Regions from separate parts of the Rossellomorea sp. FS2 genome, predicted to be linked through region 1. Evidence: predicted binding sites of a transcription regulator. Region 1 holds the regulator's gene; each other region holds the start of a gene.

What was found. Region 1 encodes LexA, which represses DNA repair genes until DNA is damaged. Its sites were predicted from a motif close to CGAACATATGTTCG; they were not measured.
Region 2: ACNA6I_RS15535 (DUF6434 domain-containing protein) is a predicted target of LexA. The motif match lies at 2,401-2,414, and genes of this name have one in related genera.
Region 3: ACNA6I_RS03325 (DNA polymerase thumb domain-containing protein) is a predicted target of LexA. The motif match lies at 3,607-3,620, and genes of this name have one in related genera.
Region 4: ACNA6I_RS13060 (YolD-like family protein) is a predicted target of LexA. The motif match lies at 1,376-1,389, and genes of this name have one in related genera.

What each region holds. Positions count from the first base shown of each region.
Region 1 is NZ_JBLRVS010000001.1:1,237,917-1,243,462, forward strand. Features, by position in the region: gene ACNA6I_RS06550 (recombinase family protein) at 1-282, opposite strand, end outside; gene ACNA6I_RS06555 (LysM peptidoglycan-binding domain-containing protein) at 294-617, opposite strand; gene lexA (transcriptional repressor LexA) at 775-1,395, shown strand; gene ACNA6I_RS06565 (recombinase family protein) at 1,445-1,987, opposite strand; gene ACNA6I_RS06570 (SulP family inorganic anion transporter) at 2,111-3,571, shown strand; gene glnA (type I glutamate--ammonia ligase) at 3,763-5,097, opposite strand; gene ACNA6I_RS06580 (MerR family transcriptional regulator) at 5,135-5,546, opposite strand, start outside.
Region 2 is NZ_JBLRVS010000004.1:862,788-868,333, reverse strand. Features, by position in the region: gene ACNA6I_RS15550 (NADP-dependent oxidoreductase) at 1-222, opposite strand, end outside; gene ACNA6I_RS15545 (peroxiredoxin family protein) at 393-899, opposite strand; gene ACNA6I_RS15540 (5-formyltetrahydrofolate cyclo-ligase) at 1,103-1,816, shown strand; gene ACNA6I_RS15535 (DUF6434 domain-containing protein) at 1,801-2,361, opposite strand; gene ACNA6I_RS15530 (beta-class carbonic anhydrase) at 2,467-3,024, opposite strand; gene ACNA6I_RS15525 (hypothetical protein) at 3,043-3,543, opposite strand; gene ACNA6I_RS15520 (cobalamin B12-binding domain-containing protein) at 3,672-4,322, opposite strand; gene queF (preQ(1) synthase) at 4,583-5,080, shown strand; gene ACNA6I_RS15510 (EamA family transporter) at 5,199-5,546, shown strand, end outside.
Region 3 is NZ_JBLRVS010000001.1:630,407-635,952, reverse strand. Features, by position in the region: gene ACNA6I_RS03350 (aminoglycoside phosphotransferase family protein) at 1-529, shown strand, start outside; gene ACNA6I_RS03345 (YjjG family noncanonical pyrimidine nucleotidase) at 549-1,232, shown strand; gene ACNA6I_RS03340 (iron-sulfur cluster biosynthesis family protein) at 1,276-1,605, opposite strand; gene ACNA6I_RS03335 (CDGSH iron-sulfur domain-containing protein) at 1,721-1,936, shown strand; gene ACNA6I_RS03330 (YolD-like family protein) at 1,937-2,269, opposite strand; gene ACNA6I_RS03325 (DNA polymerase thumb domain-containing protein) at 2,290-3,576, opposite strand; gene ACNA6I_RS03320 (hypothetical protein) at 3,972-4,157, shown strand; gene ACNA6I_RS03315 (DUF402 domain-containing protein) at 4,154-4,699, opposite strand; gene ACNA6I_RS03310 (alpha/beta fold hydrolase) at 4,807-5,546, shown strand, end outside.
Region 4 is NZ_JBLRVS010000004.1:449,704-455,249, reverse strand. Features, by position in the region: gene ACNA6I_RS13070 (VOC family protein) at 1-210, opposite strand, end outside; gene ACNA6I_RS13065 (hypothetical protein) at 618-1,130, opposite strand; gene ACNA6I_RS13060 (YolD-like family protein) at 1,418-1,756, shown strand; gene ACNA6I_RS13055 (hypothetical protein) at 1,902-2,090, shown strand; gene ACNA6I_RS13050 (GNAT family N-acetyltransferase) at 2,092-2,508, shown strand; gene ACNA6I_RS13045 (histidine phosphatase family protein) at 2,512-3,093, shown strand; gene ACNA6I_RS13040 (metal-dependent hydrolase) at 3,268-3,948, shown strand; gene ACNA6I_RS13035 (GNAT family N-acetyltransferase) at 4,103-4,969, shown strand; gene ACNA6I_RS13030 (hypothetical protein) at 5,060-5,266, shown strand; gene ACNA6I_RS13025 (phosphatase) at 5,322-5,546, shown strand, end outside.

The DNA.
Region 1 (5,546 bases):
CTTCAAAAGGCAATGGATCAGGGCAATCTTCGCATTTCCCCTTCCGATCCTTGTCTCATCCTGGATCAACACTGCATCGATCGCCTGATCCCTTACAAGATCAAGCATCTCGAGAACGCCAGGCCGATCAAGGTCATAGCCACTTGCCTGATCCCTTATGACCGATGAAACCTGCATTCCGTACTCCCGTGCAAGTTTCGCCAGCTCTTCTTCCTGACGCTCGAGTGATGTTTCCTGTGTATCCTTCTTCGTGCTCACCCGACAGTAGATGATTGCATTCATTCAAAACCCCTCTATTCCTCGTTCATGACATACTGATAATCCCCGTTGATCCCGAGCTTTTTCTCGACTGGGAGCACAAGGGAATCACCCGCAGAAATTGTATAGGTGGCCAGATTATTCTGTTCACCCACCCATTTGATAAATTCATCGGTGGACATGGAAGAGTCGCTGCTGTATTGATCTGCAATGGTCCAGAGCGTATCGCCCTCCTGCACCTCTATACTATGATAAGATACTCCGTGTTCCATTTGAAGAATGAAATAGATTGATGCCACAAGTGCCAAGCCAAAAAATACAAGTATATATGAGTAATTCGCCCAAAGTTTCCCTGCCATAATGATTCCCTCCATACGAATGTTTGTTCTATTTGTTACATCCATCATAATACGAACATCCGTTTGGAGTCAATCAAAAATTCGAACTTATGTTTGTATCGTTCCCACCACCATGTTATAATGGGAACATAAGATCGATAGATAGAGGTGCGTGACTATGACAAAACTATCCAAACGGCAGCAGGATATCTTGGAATATATCAAAAGCTCCGTGAAAGAAAAAGGCTATCCGCCTTCCGTGCGCGAAATCGGGGAAGCGGTGGGACTGGCTTCAAGTTCTACTGTCCACGGCCACCTGGCCCGACTTGAAAGCAAAGGTCTCATCCGCAGGGATCCTACCAAGCCAAGAGCCATTGAGATCCTCGACCTTGTGGAAGACTCGATCCCCCGTCACAATGTCGTGAATGTTCCCCTCATCGGGAAAGTCACGGCGGGTCAACCGATCACAGCGGTTGAAAACGTCGAAGAATACTTCCCTCTCCCAGAGAGAATGGCTCCGGCTGACGAGCATACCTTTATGCTTGAAATCATGGGTGACAGTATGATTGAAGCCGGGATCCTCGACGGTGATTTCGTCATCGTAAGGCAGCAGCAGACAGCCAACAATGGTGAGATCGTCGTCGCCATGACTGAAGAGGATGAGGCGACCGTGAAACGTTTCTTCAAAGAAAAGGATTTCGTAAGGCTCCAGCCTGAAAACTCTTCCATGGACCCGATCATCCTCCGCAATGTATCGATCCTCGGGAAAGTCGTCGGTGTCTACCGGCAAGTTCATTAATGATATCTAGAAAAGAGCTCCGGTCACATGTGACCGGAGCTCTTTTTTGCTATCTTTCGAGATATCGGTAGAGGGTGGACTTACTGATGCCCGTCTTCTCTTTGATTTCTGAAAGACTGTAGGTTTTCGTTTCGTACATGTCGATCGCCTTTTTTACATTTTCATCCGGCTTGCGCGGCCGTCCCGTACTGACTCCCTTCTCTTTCGCTTCACCTATGCCTTTTTTTGTCCTTTCACTGATCACATCGCTTTGAAAGCTTATAAGATGCTCAAGGACTTCCTGAAAACGGTACGACTGCCCCGGACTGGTCGACAGCCCTTCTGATATAGAAATGAAGCGTGTACCTTTCGCTTCAAGCTGGTTCAATAGCTCCAGTAACTGTCGGCTGGAATCAGCGAAGTCGATTAAGGAAGTGACCACGACCGTATCTCCTTCCCCAACTACGGCTAGCAGTTCTTCCAGTTTTACCCTTCTCTTAGGTGAAGAATGTTCCTCCCTGTATAAAACCTTGCATTCTATCTTCAGGAGCTCTGTTTCCTGTTGCCGTCCTTCTGGATCCTCAAAGCTCGGTCTGTAGTATCCGATGATCATAGGCGTCTCTTCCCTCCCCAACCTATTCTTGAATAACTTTCCCAAAAAGGTTCACTTTTGGGAAAGTCGGTGATAAACTTTTTTTTATTGAACGTAAATTTACGATTTCTACGAGGTGACAATATGAAGAATACCATAAAACAGCAGTGGTTTTCGAATGTCAAGGGAGACATCCTTTCCGGGATCGTCGTCGCCCTTGCCCTCATTCCGGAAGCCATTGCCTTTTCCATCATAGCCGGTGTCGATCCCATGGTCGGGCTATATGCTTCTTTCTGCATTGCCGTCATTATTTCCTTTGTAGGCGGAAGACCGGCCTTGATTTCTGCTGCTACCGGTGCCATGGCACTCGTCATGGTCCCGCTTGTCAAAGATTACGGGTTGAATTATCTGTTGGCGGCCACCATCTTGACGGGAATCTTCCAACTCCTGTTCGGTGTATGTAAAATCGCGAGACTCATGAAATTCATACCCCGTGCTGTGATGATCGGCTTCGTGAATGCACTGGCCATCCTGATTTTTTCGGCACAAGTGCCTCACTTCTTCAATATCAACGGGATGACCTATGTATTTGTGGCGGTGACGTTGGTGATTGTGTATGTACTCCCACGGTTCGTCAAGTCCATCCCTGCACCACTTGTAGCCATTGTGGTGCTAACCGCCATCGCCTTGTTTTCACAAGCAGACTTGAGGACCGTAGGAGATCTGGGGACGATAAGCCAGACCTTGCCTTCGTTCTTCCTTCCTGATGTGCCGTTTTCATTTGAAACATTGAGCATCATTTTCCCCTACTCACTCGCCCTAGCGATTGTAGGACTGCTCGAATCCCTCATGACGGCCTCAATCGTTGATGACATGACGGATACGGACAGCAATAAAAATCAGGAAGCAAGGGGTCAGGGTGTCGCCAATATCATTAATGGATTCTTCGGTGGGATGGCCGGATGCGCGATGATCGGTCAGTCGGTGATCAATGTAAAGTCCGGAGGACGCGGGCGCTTGTCCACATTCGTAGCCGGGGCCTTCCTGATGTTTCTCATCATCGTACTTGGGGACCTTGTTGTGAAGATTCCCATGGCCGTTCTTGCTGGAATTATGATCATGGTTTCTATCGGTACCTTCGACTGGTCTTCCTTCCGTTATATCTGGAAAGCCCCGAAAGGAGATGCCGCAGTGATGCTCATCACCGTGGCGATCGTGGTTGCCACTCATGATCTATCAAAAGGTGTTATTGCAGGGGTATTGCTGAGTGCCATGATCTTTGTGGCCAAACTATCAAAGTTGAAGGTTACGGAAGAAGTGGATGGTGTTAAGCGCAAGTTCACGGTTGAAGGCCAACTATTCTTTGCATCAGTGGATACGTTCGTAGGCTCCATTCAACTGACCGGCGAAGTTCAGTACGTTAAGATCGATCTTTCCCATGCCCACATCTGGGATGAATCTGCAGTAGCAGCCATCGCGAAAGTCCTGGCCAAATGCAAAAATCAAGGCTGTAAAGTGGAGACGATCGGACTAAGCTCTACAAGTAAAAAGATTCAGGACTCGCTTCTACTGCTGACAGATGATAAAACTTCTTTGACAGCCTGACGGATGGATCATGGCCATGATCTCCTATCCAAGAAAACGTTTGGTTCGAGAAGGGTTAATCCCTACCCCAAGAACAAAGGTATGTTTTCCCATGGAACCCGCCATCGGTGAAGATTGCGCTAAGCTCATTCTTTCAATCTACAAAAAAGACCCCGGAAGGATTAAATCCTACCGGGGTCTTTTTCAATAGATTAATACATTTGGATATATTGCTCGCGCTCCCAAGGATGAACTTGTGTACGGAACATATCCCACTCGATTTCTTTCGCTTCTACAAAGTGTTCGAAGATATGCTCACCAAGAGCACCAACGATGACTTCATTTGTTTTCAGCTGTTCAAGTGCAGCATGAAGGGTTGCCGGCAGATCTGTGATTCCTGCTTCTTCACGCTCTTTTTTGTCCATAACGTAGATGTTACGGTCAATTGGCTTAGGTGCTTCCAAGCTGTTCTTGATTCCATCAAGACCGGCGGCAAGCAGTACACTCATCGCAAGATATGGATTGGCTGCCGGATCGACGCTTCGCACCTCAACGCGCGTGCTTAGACCGCGTGATGCCGGGATACGGATGAGCGGGCTGCGGTTACGCGCAGACCATGCAACATAACATGGAGCTTCGTACCCTGGAACAAGACGTTTATAAGAGTTGACCGTAGGGTTTGTAATGGCCGTGAAGCTCGTTGCGTGTTTAATGATACCGGCAAGGAATTGACGCGCTGTATCGCTCAATTGAAGATCGCCTTTTTCATCGAAGAATGAGTTCACGCCGCTTTTGAAAAGTGACATATTGCAGTGCATTCCGGAACCATTCACCCCGAACAACGGTTTTGGCATGAAGGTAGCATGCAGTCCGTGTTTGCGGGCAATGGTCTTAACAACGAGTTTGAATGTTTGAATGTCGTCACAAGCCTTGAGGGCATTGGCATATTTGAAATCGATCTCGTGCTGACCAGGAGCAACCTCATGGTGGGAAGCTTCGATTTCAAAGCCCATTTCTTCAAGTTCAAGTGCGATATCGCGACGGCAGTTTTCCCCAAGATCCGTAGGTGCAAGATCGAAGTATCCTCCGTTATCATTCAATTCGAGGGTCGGTTCACCATTCACATCCAGCTTGAATAGGAAGAATTCCGGTTCAGGCCCGAGGTTAAAATCAGTAAATCCAAGCTCTTCCATTTGGCTCAGAATACGTTTGAGGTTATTACGCGGATCTCCTTCGAACGGAGTTCCATCTGGGTTATAGATGTCACAGATCAAACGGGCAACCTTCCCTTTTTCGGCTGTCCAAGGGAATACCAACCACGTATCAAGATCCGGGAATAGATACATATCGGATTCTTCGATCCGTACAAATCCTTCAATGGAAGAACCATCGAACATCATTTTGTTGTCAAGCGCCTTTTCAAGCTGACTGAAAGGGATTTCCACGTTTTTGATCGTTCCCAGGATGTCTGTGAACTGGAGACGGATGAATTTAACACCTTCTTCATTCGCCAATCTTAGTACATCTTCACGAGTATACTTTGCCATTTTGCGTAATTCCTCCTCAGGTTTAGTAAAGGTTTATTTAATGAAAGAAGCGTGACATGTCACCTTGACGAAGAGATGTTTTGCTAAAGCGCCCGGAATGCATCAATTCATTCCGGAGCAGCTTGCGGAGATCATCGTCAGAAAGATCCTGCCGTGCTTTTTCTTCCTTCTTGCCACTAACGTCAGATGCTACTTTCGTTTCCTGACCCGAGACAGCGAAAATCCTTTTGATGCCGGCCATGTTGATCCCTTGTTCCAAAAGATCCTTGACCTCCAGGAGTTTATCGATGTCGTTCAGGGAGAAGAGCCTTCGATTTCCTTCCGTACGGGCCGGATTGATCAATTCATGCTCTTCATAGTATCGAATCTGACGAGCCGTCAAGTCCGTGAGCTGCATGACAATGCTAATTGGGAACAATGCCATCGTTCGACGAATTTCACTTCCGCTC
Region 2 (5,546 bases), on a different contig from region 1:
TCCGGCAAGGGCTTCATTCAATTTAAAAGGTTCCACATAGGACTTGGCATCTGACATGCGACCACGCATATAAGGGTCGACTGATAGATAAAGGGTTTTTACAAGAACCTGTCCTTGGTCGGGGCGAGGTACGTCAATCTCCTTATAGTGAAAATCCGATTCGACAGGTGTTCCGTTTGGACGCGATACAAGTTGAATCTGTTTTTGCTTGTCTGGCAGCATGGCTGATCCTCCTCTTCATTTTTAAAAATATAGTGTATGCAATAGGATGTTTTTCATGCAATTGACCCCTCAATTAAGGGTCATGGATACCGTAACATAAATGGGAATCCCTAAACAAAGAATAAGGCTTAACAAAAAGCCGGTTTGAGTGATCAAACCGGCTCCCTACTTTATTCCTTGATGTTCTTCTGGATGTAGCTGATTGTTTTACGGAGTTCATTCGGATGCGGACGGCCGAATGGACCGGTTTGTTTTTGTTGATAAAGGATTTCTCCCTTTTCATTCACTAGGAAGTATGCCGGCTCACCGTGCTGTCCGTGATCTTCATATGGAGCATCTTCTCCGTGATAAAATACATCAAATGCCTTGATGGCTTCCAATTTTTCATCGGAAAGAATCGGGAAGGTGATATCTTCTTTATCGACCATTTCCTTCAGGTTATCAAGCGAGTCGCTGGAGATTCCGATGATATGGACGCTGTGCTTCTCGAAGTATTCCTTACCTGCCTGGAATTCACGGAGCTCTTCCTGGCAGACGGGACACCAGGATCCCCTGAAGAATACGATGAGGTGCCAGCTGTCATGTTCTTTTTGATGTTGTTTAAAACTGAATGTTTCACCTGCTACGGATGGAAGTTCAAAATCCGGTACTGTATCTTTTAATTGAAACGTTGCCATGATTACATTCCTCCTGTTTGGTTTACACGTTTTGCATGTTTCGTATCTCATGTTTCGTATCTACAGTCCTTATTTTTCCCGCTCTTATGAAGTTGAAACATTTAAGGGATGAGCGATGTGCTTGATGGGTGTATGATAGTCTATTATTGAAGAGTCCGCGAGTCCTTGTGTCATTGGTTTCCGGACCAGAAGGGGATGGTGGCATGGAAAAAAGTGAAATCAGGCATAAAGTATGGGGAAAGCTGACGGATGAAAAGCTGGGCCGATTCCCGTTTCCTCTGACAAATCGAATCCCGAATGTGAAGGGGGCAGAGAAGTCGGCTGCCCATGTAAGGGAGCTGGAGATCTATAAGCGTGCAGGCGTCATCAAGGTGAATCCCGATGCACCGCAGCTTCCTTTGAGGGCATCGATCTTGAAGGATGGGAAAATCCTCTTGATCCCGACTCCCCGCTTGAAGGACGGGTTTGTGATGATCAGGCCAGAAGATGTTCCTGAAGGAGAAGCACGTAAGGCAGCAAGCATCAAACATATGAACGCGTATGGACGGGTCGTTCCTCTGTCCGGAATCCCCAGAATTGATTTAATCGTTGTAGGGTCAGTAGCCATCCATAAAGACGGAAGGCGGTTGGGGAAGGGGGAAGGGTATGCCGACCGTGAATATGCGATCCTGAGGGAAATCGGAAACCCGGCAGTACCCGTCCTCACAACCATCCATAGCGCCCAGCTTGTAGGTGATGACATCCCAAGGGATTCCTTTGACCTGGCCGTCGACTATATCGTGACGGAAGAAGGGGTACTGGAGACGAATACACCTTATGAAAAGCCTGCTGGGATACAATGGGAACATGTGACAGATGAAGAGAAGGAGCTCATGCCGATCTTGAAAGAACTGGAACGTCATCAATCCCGGGAATAGCGGTTGCTTCCGGGCTTAGATTTCACCTCGTTCCAGGCGGCTATGGCATCGTTCCTGCTGTGACGGGTGTTGTGGGGGTCGTTGAAATAGTCCCGGATGAAGCGGTTATATTCAAACTGCGGTGAGATGACCCGTTCATAGGACGGGTCTTTTTTCCGTTTCTCCTCATCATGCCAGGCTTGAACGGCATCCCGATAGGTCTTCCCGATGTTTTCCATGAAGTAGTTTTGGATAAAGGTACTGAAATGGAAGTTCGGGATGACGGACTGGAAGAAGGTACGCACGTGCTGACTGCATCGGTGTCCTTCCGGAATGATTGTATCAAGGGAGAGAGTCACCGGTTGAACGGCCTTCGGTCTGGCAGTCCGGGAAGGTTTCAGCATGATCCCGGTTTCGAGGAAATGCCCGATGCGCGTGCTTATTTCTTCTTTGGATCCGGATGCACTCATCCCTATGGATCTGCAGAACAGTTGGAGTTCTGATTTTAGCCAATAGTACTCTCTGAACTGGTTTGCAGGAGTTTCTTTCGATAATTCAGGCCTCATGGTATTTTCCTCCAAATTATGGTTTTATTCTTATAGTATAGAACGTTTGTTCCTTTTTGGGAAGAAAAAAAACACCCGCCCTCAGGCAGGTGTTGGGTCAATGGCTTAGTATCCGTCGACAACAAGATCGAGCTTTCCAGTTGCCGGATCGATGACGAGTCCGTGGACAGGCGTTTTCTTGTCCATGAGCGGATGATTTTTGATCATATCAACGCTGTGGGCGACGCTTTCTTGAACGGAGTCAAAGCCCTTCAACCAGTCGTGTAGGTCGATGCCGGAATAGTTGAGCGTACCCAGGGTATCCTCGCTGATACCGCGTTCTTTCATCTTATCGACCATCTTATGGCTGTCGATGGCGCTCATGCCGCAGTCATGATGTCCGATGACGATGACTTCATCTGCCTGTAGCTCATACACGGCAACGAGAAGGCTGCGCATGATACTTCCGAATGGATGTGTCAGGATGGCGCCGGCATTTTTGACGATTTTGACATCGCCGTTTTTGATGTTCATGGATTTAGGGAGTAGTTCCACCAAGCGTGTATCCATGCATGTGAGGATAACGAGCCGCTTATCCGGGAACTTGGTGGTACGGTACTGCTCATACGCTTTTTCTTCCACGAATTGTTCGTTGTAGTCGAGGATGGTGTTCAATAGAGTCATTGGTTCTTCTCCCTTTCGCTAATTAGTCAACTCCTGCTGAAGCAGGGTTTCAATCTCTTTTATTTTATCCATCACTTCTTGTCGATTCCAGTCCGATGTATTGGAAAGTTTTAAATAAAGGGAGGAAACCTTGGCAAGAGCTTCGTTTCCATTCGGATTTTTCCTTGGAAAAGGAGAGTTTCCCATCAAGTCGAATAGACCATTCATCTTGTCTGATACCTTTTGGTACTGATCATCCTTTGAGATGATGGCAACGTGATAATGCTGGTGATGATCAGAGAATCGATAATGGAGGTCGAATAAACCAAAGGCATTGTCCTTCTTCAAATTGAGCTCCATGGTACCGTCTGGGACCTTATGAATCATTCTGGCAAATTTCGGTGAACTCTCTTCCTCGACGATGGAAAGGAAATTTTCGCCGATATCAAGGAATTCGTAACCAGGGTTGGAGGCATCGATTACGTTGAACTTCCGATCGATCAACAGGTAAGGGATAGGGCATAGGTGCAGGTTTTCCACATGATCACTCCTAGATTAAGGGAGTATGGATGTCATTGCCCTCCTTACGGTTGTTGGAGGTAAGGTGACATGTGGGATAACATTCAGGGAGGCCCTTTTATGATTGGCAAAGCTCGTGGTGGAGGAGGTCAACTTTCCAGTGACACGGATTGTTTCGAAAGGTCGGCAAGATGGCTGTTCAATTCATCCAGATCATTGAAGGTCATTACCTGTTCCTTCTCAAGGAAGTCCAATTTATATTGGGCAACAAGCCTTCCCCCTACTACTATATTAATCTTTTCATTTACTTTTCTAATCGATTCGATGCACGTTTTCAGTTTGCCCAGCTCAGTGGTCATCCCGATTGAAATCCCGACCATCTGCGGTTGCCAGGCTTCAATAAACGTGACGGCATCTTTGATGGGAACATTGGCCCCTAAGAAACGGGTGTTCCATTTATGTTCTTTGAAGATTTCATTTGCCAATTCCAGCCCGAGACTGTGCTGCTCCCCCTCAATGCAGAATAGGAGGGCCTTCGGCTGATCTTTCCCTGCTTTATGTTCATTCATCAGATAAGAGAGGAGATACTTCAAGGTGGCCGTGGCTAAATGCTCATCAGCGACAGTGATTTGATTCTTCTCCCACATTTCACCGATTCTATACATGGAAGGTTTGACGACCTTTTCATAAAAAGACAGGTGATCCATCTTTGATTCAATGGCTGACGAGTGTAGTTCAAGCAATGAATGCACGTCCCCTTGCAGGATTGACTTCGTAAAAGTCTGGACTAGCTGATTCATCTTCATCACTCCTGAGATGGTGAAAAATACCTTATTCTATATTCCATAAATAAATGAAAAATCCTTCTTCCATCACACAATTGTCCCAGTTGACTTTTTGAATGGATTTCCATTATGATAACGCTTGAACAACCAGTTGACAGGCCATGGAGCGTATTGAAAATATACGCCTGGGGCTATCATTCAAGCGTACCAAACATTGGGTGCATTTGCAATGGATACAGGTCCATGCCCCGTACGACTGATAAGGAGGACGTTTCATGTCAGGCAGAAAAGATGAAGATCTTACAGACTTGTCCCTTTTAGGGAATCAAGGTACAAACTATCTATTCGAATATGCTCCTGAGATCCTGGAAGCATTCGATAATAAACATCCCAACAGGGACTACTTCGTGAAATTCAATTGTCCGGAATTTACGAGCCTTTGTCCGAAAACCGGACAGCCGGATTTTGCCACCATCTACATCAGCTATATCCCTGGCGAAAAAATGGTGGAAAGCAAATCGCTTAAATTGTACTTGTTCAGCTTCCGTAACCATGGTGATTTCCATGAAGATTGCATGAACATCATCATGAATGATCTGATCGAACTCATGGATCCACGTTATATCGAGGTCTGGGGCAAGTTCACTCCTCGCGGCGGCATCTCCATCGATCCATACACGAACTACGGGAAACCGGGTACGAAATATGAGGAAATGGCGTTCCATCGCTTGATGAATCATGATATGTATCCTGAGACCATCGACAATCGTTGATGGTGAAGGCGATCCATTGCGATCGTCTTTTTTTTATGTCTCCAGCTTGTTGAATCTAGTAAAATAGGAAGTGGCTCCCGGATAAGGGAAGAGAAATGCAGAAAAGAAGGGACGGAATATGAAATCATATCGTGCATCATTATGTGTGCTCATCGGGGCAAGCAGCTACGGCATCCACGCCTCGGTTGTAAAGCTGGGTCTGGGAAAAGGCTATGCGGTCCCGGATATCACCGGACTTCAATATTTATTCGGCTTGGTGATGCTGTTCGCCGCCTTTTTATTCACACGCAAGGTGAAGATGACGGTCGGACAGGTGTCCGCACTCTTGGGAGTAGGGGTGTTTTTAAGTTTAACGGGGATTTTTTATGGCATGAGCCTCAGTCTCATCCCTGCGTCCATCGCCGTCGTGATGCTGTTCCAGTTCACCTGGATCGGAGTACTGATCGAAGCCCTCTATGTAAGGAAA
Region 3 (5,546 bases), 610 kb from region 1:
TGAATGCGCAGGGGCGCTTTGGCATCAGCTTCCAGACGGTGCGGATTTCCCGACGGTCTCAGATTGGTCAAGGGGCCTCGCCAGGCTCCGTGATCGCTTCGGCGGCGGAACCGGCCCCATTCCGGAGTATCTGGTTGAAAAGGCCGAAACTCTTTTCCCCGAGTTGCTTTCAACAGCCGGTCCCCTTTATCTTTTGCACGGTGATCTGCATCACGGCAATATCCTGCATTCAGACAGGGACGGCTGGACGGTCATCGATCCGAAAGGACTGATCGGAGAGCGGGAGTATGACTGCATCCAGTTCATGCTCAATCATTGGCAAGACCACCCGGAACCCCTTTTGCTCCTCGCTTTGAGGGCCGGGACGCTCGCATCCTCCCTTTCCCTTTCATACGGGAGATTGATTCGCTATGGTCTTTGCCACTCTATACTCTCTGCCAGCTGGTGCACGGAAGACGGCGTCGGCGATCCGTCCAACGGCATTGAACTGGCCAAATTATTCGATACGCTCATCCAAGACGAACACTGACAGAAGGAGACACGACACCATGACATTCTATAAGACTTTATTTTTTGACGTAGACGACACGCTGCTGGACTTTAAAGCTGCGGAAGAAGAGGCCATCACCCTCCTCTTCACAGAACATGGGATACCCCTTGCGGAGGAGACAAGATCCCGTTATTCAATCCTCAATCAATCCCTATGGCGAGATCATGAACAAGGAAAACTTGATCGGGATACGCTCCTCAACACCCGATTCTCTCTCTTTTTCAAGGAGCTCGGACAAGAAGTCGACGGGAAGGCTCTCGGCGAACAGTATCGCTCCTATCTCGAAAGGGGGGATCAGCTCATGGACGGCGCTCTTGAGACCATCACGGCCCTGAAGGAAGATCATGATCTTTACATCGTCACCAACGGGGTGTCGAAAACCCAGTATAAGCGCCTCGCTTCTTCCGGCCTTCATCCCTTATTCCTTGAAATCTTCGTATCCGAAGACACCGGCTTCCAAAAGCCGATGAAAGAATTCTTCGACCACGTCTTTGCACGGATCCCGGGCCTTGACCGGTCGGGGAGCCTCATCATCGGCGACTCCCTGACGGCAGACATCCAAGGGGGATCCATGAGCGGGATCGATACCTGCTGGTACAACCCCTCTGGTAAGCCGAATGACAGCGGAATCGTTCCTACTTATGAAATTCGCGACCTCCGGGAGCTTTTGAAGCTTCTATAAATAAACGCCCCGCATCCTCTTGGTGGATGCGGGGCGTTCCGGTTCATTCCGGGAACAGCACAAAGTTCATTCGTCCGTTGATGATCTGACCCGGGCTTTTCAGTTGGAAAGTGTTGCTTGAAGGTGAAAAATCGATTTTTAACTGTTCGTCAAGGAAGACCATCTTGGACTTCTCCACAAGGATGGGGCCCTCATTCGTCTCGATCACAAGATCCTCGCCTTCCACCGGCTCATGTACATACCAAAGCGTCGGAATCCCGCTGACGACGCACCCGCATCCCTCTGTGTCATACTTTAATTTTATATGGCCTTCCCGGCCGGAAATTTTCTGTTCGATGATTTCACTTGCTTTTTCGGTCCACTCAATTTTCATCTTGTCTGCCTCCTTTACCCTTCCATACTATCATAGTTGGAGAAGACGTATTGCAATTTCGGCTCAGTCCCTATACTATCAAAGAGATTACACGATTTTGAAAGGGTGGATGACAATGTCAAAAGCACAGATCAAAGTGAACGATAACGGGTCTTTCCGGGTCAGCGGGGATGTTGAACTCGTAGATGCCGACGGGAATGTATTCCCAACAAAACCGGTATTCACCCTATGCCGATGCGGCATGTCTGCGAATATGCCGTTTTGCGACGCATCCCACAAAGGGAAATTCGACTCCTGCGTGCGCGCCGAAAAAGTCCTGGACGAAGAATAATCACTCATCGATCCGGATATCTGCTATGTCAGCTAGCCGGATCGCATGGACCTCACCGAAGCGATCCACTACACGGAGCTTCCCCTCAAGGGAATCTGCGTGGTGAATTTCCCCGATGAGGAGGCGATGCCGCTCCCTTTCATAATGAGTGATCATCACACTCCTGCCATATTCCACCGCTTCTGTCACCACTTCATTCATCATCTCTAACTCCTGTTCATCCAGCTCCCTTCGCTTTTCAAACGAGTCTTCCTCCGCCCAATCCCTCAGCATTTTCACATGCTCGGGAAGCATCATCGATGTCCACTTGATTTTCCCACGATCGCGAATCATCCCATTCACCTCTCATTCCTCTACGATTTATGACCGCCGACCAGCTTCGCCCGGTGGCGTGCCGTCCCGGCCGCCGTGTAGGAAACCGCCCTCAGGAGGGAAGAAGATCCATATTTATTCCGGATCCCGTCCACCACATAGCCGAGCCTTTTCAGTTCCGGGCGCTTCAAGTCGAAAAGCGACATTTGAAGCGGGCCGTCTTCCACGATATTGGATAACGTAATGGATAATTTCCGGACGGTCCTTCCGCTGTAATTCTCTTCAAACAGCTCCAGGCAGGTCCGGTAGATCTCCATCGTGATGTTCGTCGGCTCCTCCACCGTCCTGGACCGGTGGAACCCTCCGCCGAATTCTTCATGACTGTACCCGAGGCCGAAGCTGATGGTCCTTCCCGCCTTTTTATGGGAACGTGCGCGCCGGGCGACCTCTTCACACATCTCCAGGATGACATGCTTGATTTCTTCCTTCTCTTTATAATCCCGAAGCAGGATCTGGCCTTTACCGAAGCTCACCTGTCCCTCCATGATGGGGGCCCCGATTTCAGACAGGTCCACCCCCCATGCATGATGGTACAGCTGATTCCCCATGATCCCGAATTTCGCTTCAAGTTTCCCGAGCTCATACTGGGCAAGCTGCCCCACCGAAAAGATCCCCATTCGGTTCAGTGTCTTTTCAAGGCGTTTGCCGATCCCCCACATCTCGCTCAAAGGAGAAAGCGGCCATAATTTTTCCGGGACATCTTCATACGTCCACTCGGCGATCCCCCTGGATTTCGCATCAAGGTCAAGGCAAAGCTTGGCAAGAAGCATATTCGGTCCGATCCCGATGGCACAAGGGAGCTGAAACTCCCTCTCCATATCGTCCTGGATCTTACGGGCGATTTCTTCCGCTCCGCCCCACAGTCCCATTGCCCCATCGATCTTGATGAAACTCTCATCCACGCTGTACGTATGAATGGCCTCCTTCGGGACGTAACGGTGGAACAGCTTCGTGATCTCCATGGAAATCCGGACATAAGTCGCCATCTTCGGTTCCACCAAGCAGATCCGATCATCCCGCGGGATTTCGTACATCCGCGCCCCGGTCTTGATCCCAAAGTCCTGCTTCAGCTTCGGTGAAGCCGCCAGCACGATGCTCCCCTGACGACTCTGATCCCCGACGACCGCCAGATAGCAATCAAGGGGATCAAGTCCCATCATCACAGCCGAACAACTGGCATAGAAGCTCTTCATATCGATGCACAAAATCTTTTGATGCGGAAGCCCGCTGTAATCGACACTCATCTCTCCCACCCCAAACCAGAACATTCGTTCCATATAGTATATGATGATTGTATACGAATATACGTTCCTATTTCAACAAAAATTATTGGTAAAAAGAAAAGCGGAGGGGGCTCGCACTGAGGCGACAAGCATAAGGCGAAGGCACCGGAAAGGCGGTCTTGGCCTTTTTGGTGGCTTTGACTTATGACCTCGAGCCTCAACCCGCCGGAGCTGGACATGAAGAAAAGCGGAGGCGGGTCGCCCTGCCCCGACAAGCATAAGGCGAAGGCACCGGAAAGGCGGTCTTGGCCTTTTTGAGATCTTTGACTTATGACCTCGAGCCTCAAGCCCCCGGAGCTAGACATAAAGAAAAAGCGAAAGGGACCTGAGGAGAATTGAACTTTTATGAATGGATTTAAAAATTCAAGGAAGGTAGTTAGTTGAGAATGACCCACTGGAGGATCTTATGGTTGGCAGAGAGCTGCTACAGCCCTCAGAAAGAGCGGAGAAAAGGAATGACGATGTGGATTTCGGGGGGATTTAACCGCCTTGGCCTGTTGCTGAAGATTGCCCGTAATCTTTTCGAACACCTTCCTGACCTGGGCCCCTCTTCAAGAATCGACTAAACATGCCTCAACCGGGATGAAAGCATCGCGCGATCTTCCCGCGCCTTCTCCAATAGGCAAAACTCACCACGTTTCACAGCCTGACTGATCCGTTTCAGTTCCTCCCATGCCCGGGAATGGGTCTTCCTATCGATCGCCCCGGTTTTCAACGCTTCATCAAGCTCCTCGGCATCGAGAATCTTCGTCTCACCCGAAGGCAGGACAACCAGATCCAGATACAGGTCATCCAACCAAGGGACGCCCCCATCCTCGCCGACTCCATCGCAAATATCAATATACCACTGGATGACCTCCCCTCTGTCATCGAACATCGTCGTTAAGGCGTATGAGCCATGATCGGGGAAGTGTTGGAGCCATTGGTACCCTTTATCCACCAGACATATGGGAAGATCGCCATAGTCTTTCCACAGCGGCTCCCTAACGTTCAGGAACTCAATCAAAGCAACCCGGCCTTCAAACCCTTCCCGCACTGTATCAGCCGCGGCATACCGTTTGTCCAGTATCCGCTCCCATCCTCTGCGATCTGCGAATTTCCTTTTCATCTTTCCACACCCCTTTCTATTAAAAAATGGTTTCCCTTTTAGCATATGAAGGGATTAAGGCACCTCTGTCGAATGGTAGGAGAGAAGAAAGACAAAGGAGGCTCACAATGGACAAGTGGATCCATCGCGTCATCACATGCTTGTTCTTTCCTGCAAGCCTGGTGAATATGATCGTGCGGTTGAAAGATAAAAAACCTCCCTATGGGAAGGTCATTCAGACAGCGAGAGGTGCTTTTCATGTAATCGAAAACGGAAGCGGACCAGTCACTGTCGTCTTTGATGCGGGTTTATCGGGCCATGCCATGCAGTGGCATAGGGTCCAGGAAGAATTGAGCAGATTCACCCATACCATTTCATTCGACCGCGGCGGGTATGGATGGAGCGAGCCCCGCCATGGAGCTCATGATGCGAAAGGTGCAGGGGAAGATCTTGATGCCATCCTGGATGCCCTCCATTGTCACTCCACCCTGTTGCTCGTCGCCCATTCCTATGGAGGCTTGAACGCAAGACTTTACAGCTCACTTCATCGAGAAAGGGTAAAGGGGCTCGTGTTGGTGGATACCGTCCATGAAGACCGGTATACGCTAAATGCCATGACCGATCGCAGAAGGAAGGAATGGAGGAACATGCTCCGTGGCATGCGGTTCGCCCACTATTTTTCACGGACGGGCTTCCCCCGCCTTTTCACGGAAAAGGTCGGCGGTGACTTTCTTTTTCCGGAACTGCAGGAATGGCACCCGGCGATCGGCTACCGACCCGAAGCATACGAAGCCGTCTTTAACGAATTGAAGGACAGCGCCCTGTCTGCTGAACAGATCCGTCATTGCCCTCCACTGGATCCCAGTCT
Region 4 (5,546 bases), on a different contig from region 1:
AAATGCAAGGTGCCGGATGGACGGGTGATAATCATGCTCCACGCAATCCGTATCCCATAGCCCCAGCCAGCTTCTTTCTTTCTCGATCCACATGAACGCAAGCCCGTCCCCTGCGCGGTGGGAGAGCTCCAAACCCAGCCCCTCGTAGAATGCGATGGAACGATTTACGCTCCTGACGGGAAGATGGGCTTCATATAATCCTTTGATCATGGTCATGACCTCCTTTTCTATACTGTACCCTGAAGAATAGGTTGATTCGACCGGCTAAAGACCGGGCGGGTATAAGACTATTGGTGGAGGAAAGAGTGGGGGGCTATCATGAACAAATCTTTGTCATCTGCAACGTGTCTGGTTTGGTGAAGCTTTCCTGATTGGAGATAATGTGGGGGTACACTAAATAGTTAAAATCTCCCCTTAAGGTCAACATCCAATTATGTTACAATCCAGGTATTAGAAGCCAAATGAAAAGGAGTGTAAATATGGAAGGTTTTTATTTCTTCGGATTATTGGCTCTTGCATTTGTTGCTGGCATCGGTTTAGTGGCTTTTGGAATTAAGTTAGTATATAAATTGCTTGTTCGTTAAAAACAAAAAAGCCCTTAGGGCTTTTTTGTTTTTTTATAGATAATCATTGGCTGTACAGAAACTCTTTACAACATCGACGTCCTTCCATTTTTTACATCCTGAGGTAACTCCCCACTTGTAGAAGTCTGCTGTGATACTTGAAGCCAATTCCCATCCTACAAATACAGCCAAGGTCCCTAGGAAGGCTATTACAGCGGCTGGGAGCAGTGGCGCTACAGCCGGGGCCACCTCGCCATCTGCGGGTTGCATACCACTTTCTATAGCTTCCAATAATTCAGGGTCTAAATTCTTATAATAGAGATTCACTTGTTGAATCTCAGAGTCTGTTAATTTTCCATCAGTAAGGCTCTCATCGATTTGGTAGACCCCGTCTTTAAAAACTAACGCATTCTGAACGACCTCTTGTTTCTCTGTAAACTCATCAGAAGATGTTAAAGTATTTACATTTGCGCTTGCAGTACTAGGGGCTTGAGTGGTCATAAAGAAAGCTAGAACCAGAGACAGCATGGCTAAAAATTTCTTCGAGTCCTTCAAATAAATAGACATTCTTCATACCTCCAAGTTAGTATTTACTACACTTACAGTCTATATTTTCTATTTTTTCAATTCAATGAATTGTGGGATTTGTTCACATTTTTTTTAATATTATTACAAAAATTGAATTCGTTTTACATGTGTATTTCGAATCATCGTTAATTGGGTTAATAGAGAGACTGGCCTTAACTGATTCAACACATGGTATTAATTGGCACAGGATTAACCTTCTGTCTCAATACGTCTCATTTTATAAACGAACAAATGTTCGGTTATAATAACGGGCAGAGGTGATTGAAATGATTAGAGACAGAGGGAAAATCAAATGGACGTCGCTCATGCTCCCGGAGCACGTCAAGGAACTGAGGGATATATGGGAGGTATTCGAGCGCGATACGAAGCCTGAAGTCGACATCTTCGCCTTGAGCGAGATGGAGGAGCGGATCCGCTATGCCATGGAGTACCACCTTCCCCTGCGGATGAAAATATGGAATGAATTGAAAGGGAAATGTGAAATGAAGACGGGTACGATTCATTATCTGAATGAACGGGACCGGAATCTGATGCTTGAGTGCGGCGATGAGGGGTTCGTCCGGGTACGCGTGGAGGACCTGATTTCGGTGGATGTAGTGGAATAAGAACGGCAGGGACATTTGCGGAAACGTGAGTGTCTTTGTTTATGGGAAATAAAAGGAAATCACACGGAGGATATGATATGGTAATAGAGAAGTGCTTTTACGAGCGGTTATTGATCAAGAAGAGATAATGGGGGTGGAAATCATCTTGAAGAAATTCACCACGACGGGGAAAATCCTTTTTACGATGGGGTTCATCCTATTTGTACTAAGCTCTTTTCTGTATTCAGAATTCACTGAGGAAGGTTATTGGAAGATGGGGTTGATCATCGGTGTCCTAGTGGCAATCAGTTCCAACTTTTTCACAAACAAACATGCATCCAAGAGGAGAGCCTGACATGATTAAACAAATCGAGCATCCGCAAGCCTGGGATCTCCGCCACACCGTCATGTGGCCGGACAGACCCTATGACTATATCAAGGTGGAAGGGGATGAATCGGCCCTGCACTACGGACTCTTTCATGAGGATGGCCTGAAGTCCGTCATCTCCCTCTTCATCGAGGATGGGGAGTGTCAGTTCAGGAAGTTTGCCACCCTTGAAGAAGAGCAGGGAAAGGGCTACGGGAGCCGACTGCTTGACTATGTACTCGAAGAACTAAAAGCCATGGGCATCCGCCGGATCTGGTGCAACGCACGCACCGAGAAAGCCGGCTTCTATACCCGGTTCGGCTTGCGTGAAACCGATCGCCGCTTCACCAAAGGCGGCAAGACGTATGTGATCATGGAAATGACACATGCGTCAAAGGAGGGGTAGCCAATGGAAATCACATTCATCCGACATGGGCAGGGGGAGCATACGCTGAGCCTGCCGGAAAGCTTGCAGTTGGAGGACCCGTCATTGACGGAAGCGGGGAGAGAGCAGGCGAGAAGCCTTTCGTCCGTTTTCGATGTCACGAAGGATGATCTAGTGGTGGCGAGCCCTACGCGAAGGACCTTGCAAACGGCCTCCTTGATTGCCGGTGAATCGGGGTGCAGGCGGGTCGTGCATCCGTTGGTGTCCCCGAGGATGTTCCCGCAGAAGCAGGGGGCAATGACCCTTCCATGCGACCGGATGCTCGACCAGGAGACAATTGGAACCGAATTTCCTGGGTTTGAGTTGGGATCAGGGATGGACCGGAACATGTGGACGTCAGGTATCAATGTCTTGCCCCATGACGAGTTTGCAGAATGCGCAGATGTCTTTTTACGGTGGGCTGAGGAACAGGGGGCATGTCACGTGTACGTGGTGTCCCATGACGGAACGATCACGGCGTACCGGGAGCGGTTGAGGGGTGAAACACTGTCCAGGGCTCACTTTTTGAGTGATGCGGGCTGGATCAGGGAGCGGTTTGGACAGTGACCGCTACAAAAGGCTGCCTCACAGCAGCCGGTAGTCATGCGTTCTGTTCCCGTGTGATTTTCAAACGGATCAGCAGTCTGAAGAAGAGCTCATTGTAGAGAATCATCCTGTTTTACCGGTTGATCAAACGGGTAAACTACGTCTGTAAACATTTACGGAAGCGAGGAGATAATGATGAAGATCTCATATCATGGCCACTCAGTGGTGAAATTCGAAACAAACGGAAAAACGATCCTTGTTGATCCGTTCATCAACGGGAATGAATATACCGATCTAAATGCAGATGACGTCAAAGCTGATGTGATCATCCTGACCCACGGACATAACGACCACGTGGGTGATACTGTCGCCATCGCGAAAAGGAATGATGCCTTGGTGATCGCACCGAACGAGCTGGCGAACTATCTTGGCCTTCAGGGCCTCAACACGCATCCGATGTCAATCGGCGGAGCGCGAGAGTTCGACTTCGGTAAGGTGAAATTCACACAGGCATTCCATAGCTCAAGCTATACAACAGAAGATAACGAAATCATCTATACCGGCATGCCGGCAGGCTTCCTCTTGATGGCTGAAGGGAAGACGATTTACCACGCAGGAGATACAGGTTTGTTCTCCGACATGAAGCTGATCGGTGAACGTCATCCGATCGACCTTGCCTTCCTTCCGATCGGGGATAACTTCACGATGGGACCAGAGGATGCAGCACTTGCCGCTACGTTCTTAAAAGCGAAGGAAGTCGTTCCTGTCCATTACGATACATTCCCGCCGATCAAGCAGGATCCGCATAAATTCGTCGAGATGCTTGAAGACAGCAAAGGGCGCGTCATGAAAGCAGGAGACACCATCGAACTATAAGATCATCACCGGAATCATCCGGAACCTTCACATGGAGGTTCCGGATGATTTTTTTGTTGAGTGGAAGAAAATAGTGTTGTTATAATTTTCCTTTTTGCTATGATGGAAGAAGCGGCAGCGTTAGGTAAAAATGCTAAAGCAAAGGGGGATGTATGTGGAACTTAGAAAGAACGTTCGGGAGAATAAGGACTTACGTGACAGCTTCAACCAGCTTGCCGAGGACACATTCGGCATCCATTTCGGACAGTGGCATGCCAGAGGATACTGGACAGAGAAATACGTGCCATTTTCTTATATCGAAGGTGACAGGGTCATTGCCAACGTGTCGGTGAACCTGATCGACTTTATCATGGCAGGAGAGGAAAAGAAGGCCATTCAGATCGGAACCGTCATGACCCATCCCGACTACCGGAATCGCGGTTTATCGACGGATCTCCTGAAGAGCGTGCTGGCGGAATACCGGGATCAGGTCGATTTCGTTTATCTTTTTGCCAATCAAAATGTACTGGAGTTTTACCCGAAGTTCGGCTTCCAGGCGCAGCAAGAAACGCTGTTCAGTATGGTGCCAGGCACCGCCGGTAAAATGAACGCGAGGAAGCTTGATATGGAGGAGGAAGCAGATCGCAATCTTGCATACGGGATCGCCAGGGACAGGCTGCCGGTATCCAATCGCTTCGGGACGAAGAATACGGGTGAGCTGTTCATGTTCTATGCTCTCTATGCCTTCCCGGATAACCTCTATTATCTCGAGGAAGAAGAAGCGGTGGTGATGTTCCAGCGTGACGGGGAGCGGATTGATTTGTTTGATGTGGTGTGCCGGGATAACGTCGACGTCAGAAAGATTGCCGAAAAGCTTGCAGACGATGATACGCGGCAGATTGTGTTTCACTTCACACCGGAGGAGACGGAAGGGATGCGGGCAGACGTGTTCCATGGGGATGAGGTGCTGTTTGTCCTTCCCATGCGAAGCGGGGCGGGAATACCTGATGGGGTGAAGCATCCGTTGACGGCGCAGGCTTGACGTGAACCGTCGCCATTCTTCAAAAAAAGGAATTATTTTCTTTATGTGGAATTATATATGTAAGGTGATTCTGGAGCGGAGGTGTGTGATATGGACTTTCTATCCTGGTATGACTGGCTGACGCCGACGAATCCGATGGCGTCGATCTTTTTCGGGTTGATCTTCACGATTATCGTCGGGGTGACGGTATGGTGGGATACGAGAAAGATGCGGTCGGCGTTTGTCGCGGCATTGACGGGGATCCTGGTGACGGTGGTCGGGGTCGCGATCTTGAATGCCATTGGGTTTTATGTATGACGTGTGGGGACCGTCCCCATGCGTCGTCCAAAATCAGACATCGGGGGAAATGTTCATGAAAAAACTTGCGACAGGGTTGGTGCTGATCTTATCCAGTGCCATTTTATATGGATCGACGCTGATTACTGCAGCGATTTATTCCACGGTTCTTAGCAAAGAAGGTTTTGGTTGGGACCCGCGCTACGGTGTGTTCGGGACGGCGTTTCGGAGGATCGGAACGGTTCCGTTGGTCTTTTCGATACTCTTGGCTGTGGTGGGGATTGGATTCACAGGCTTTTCG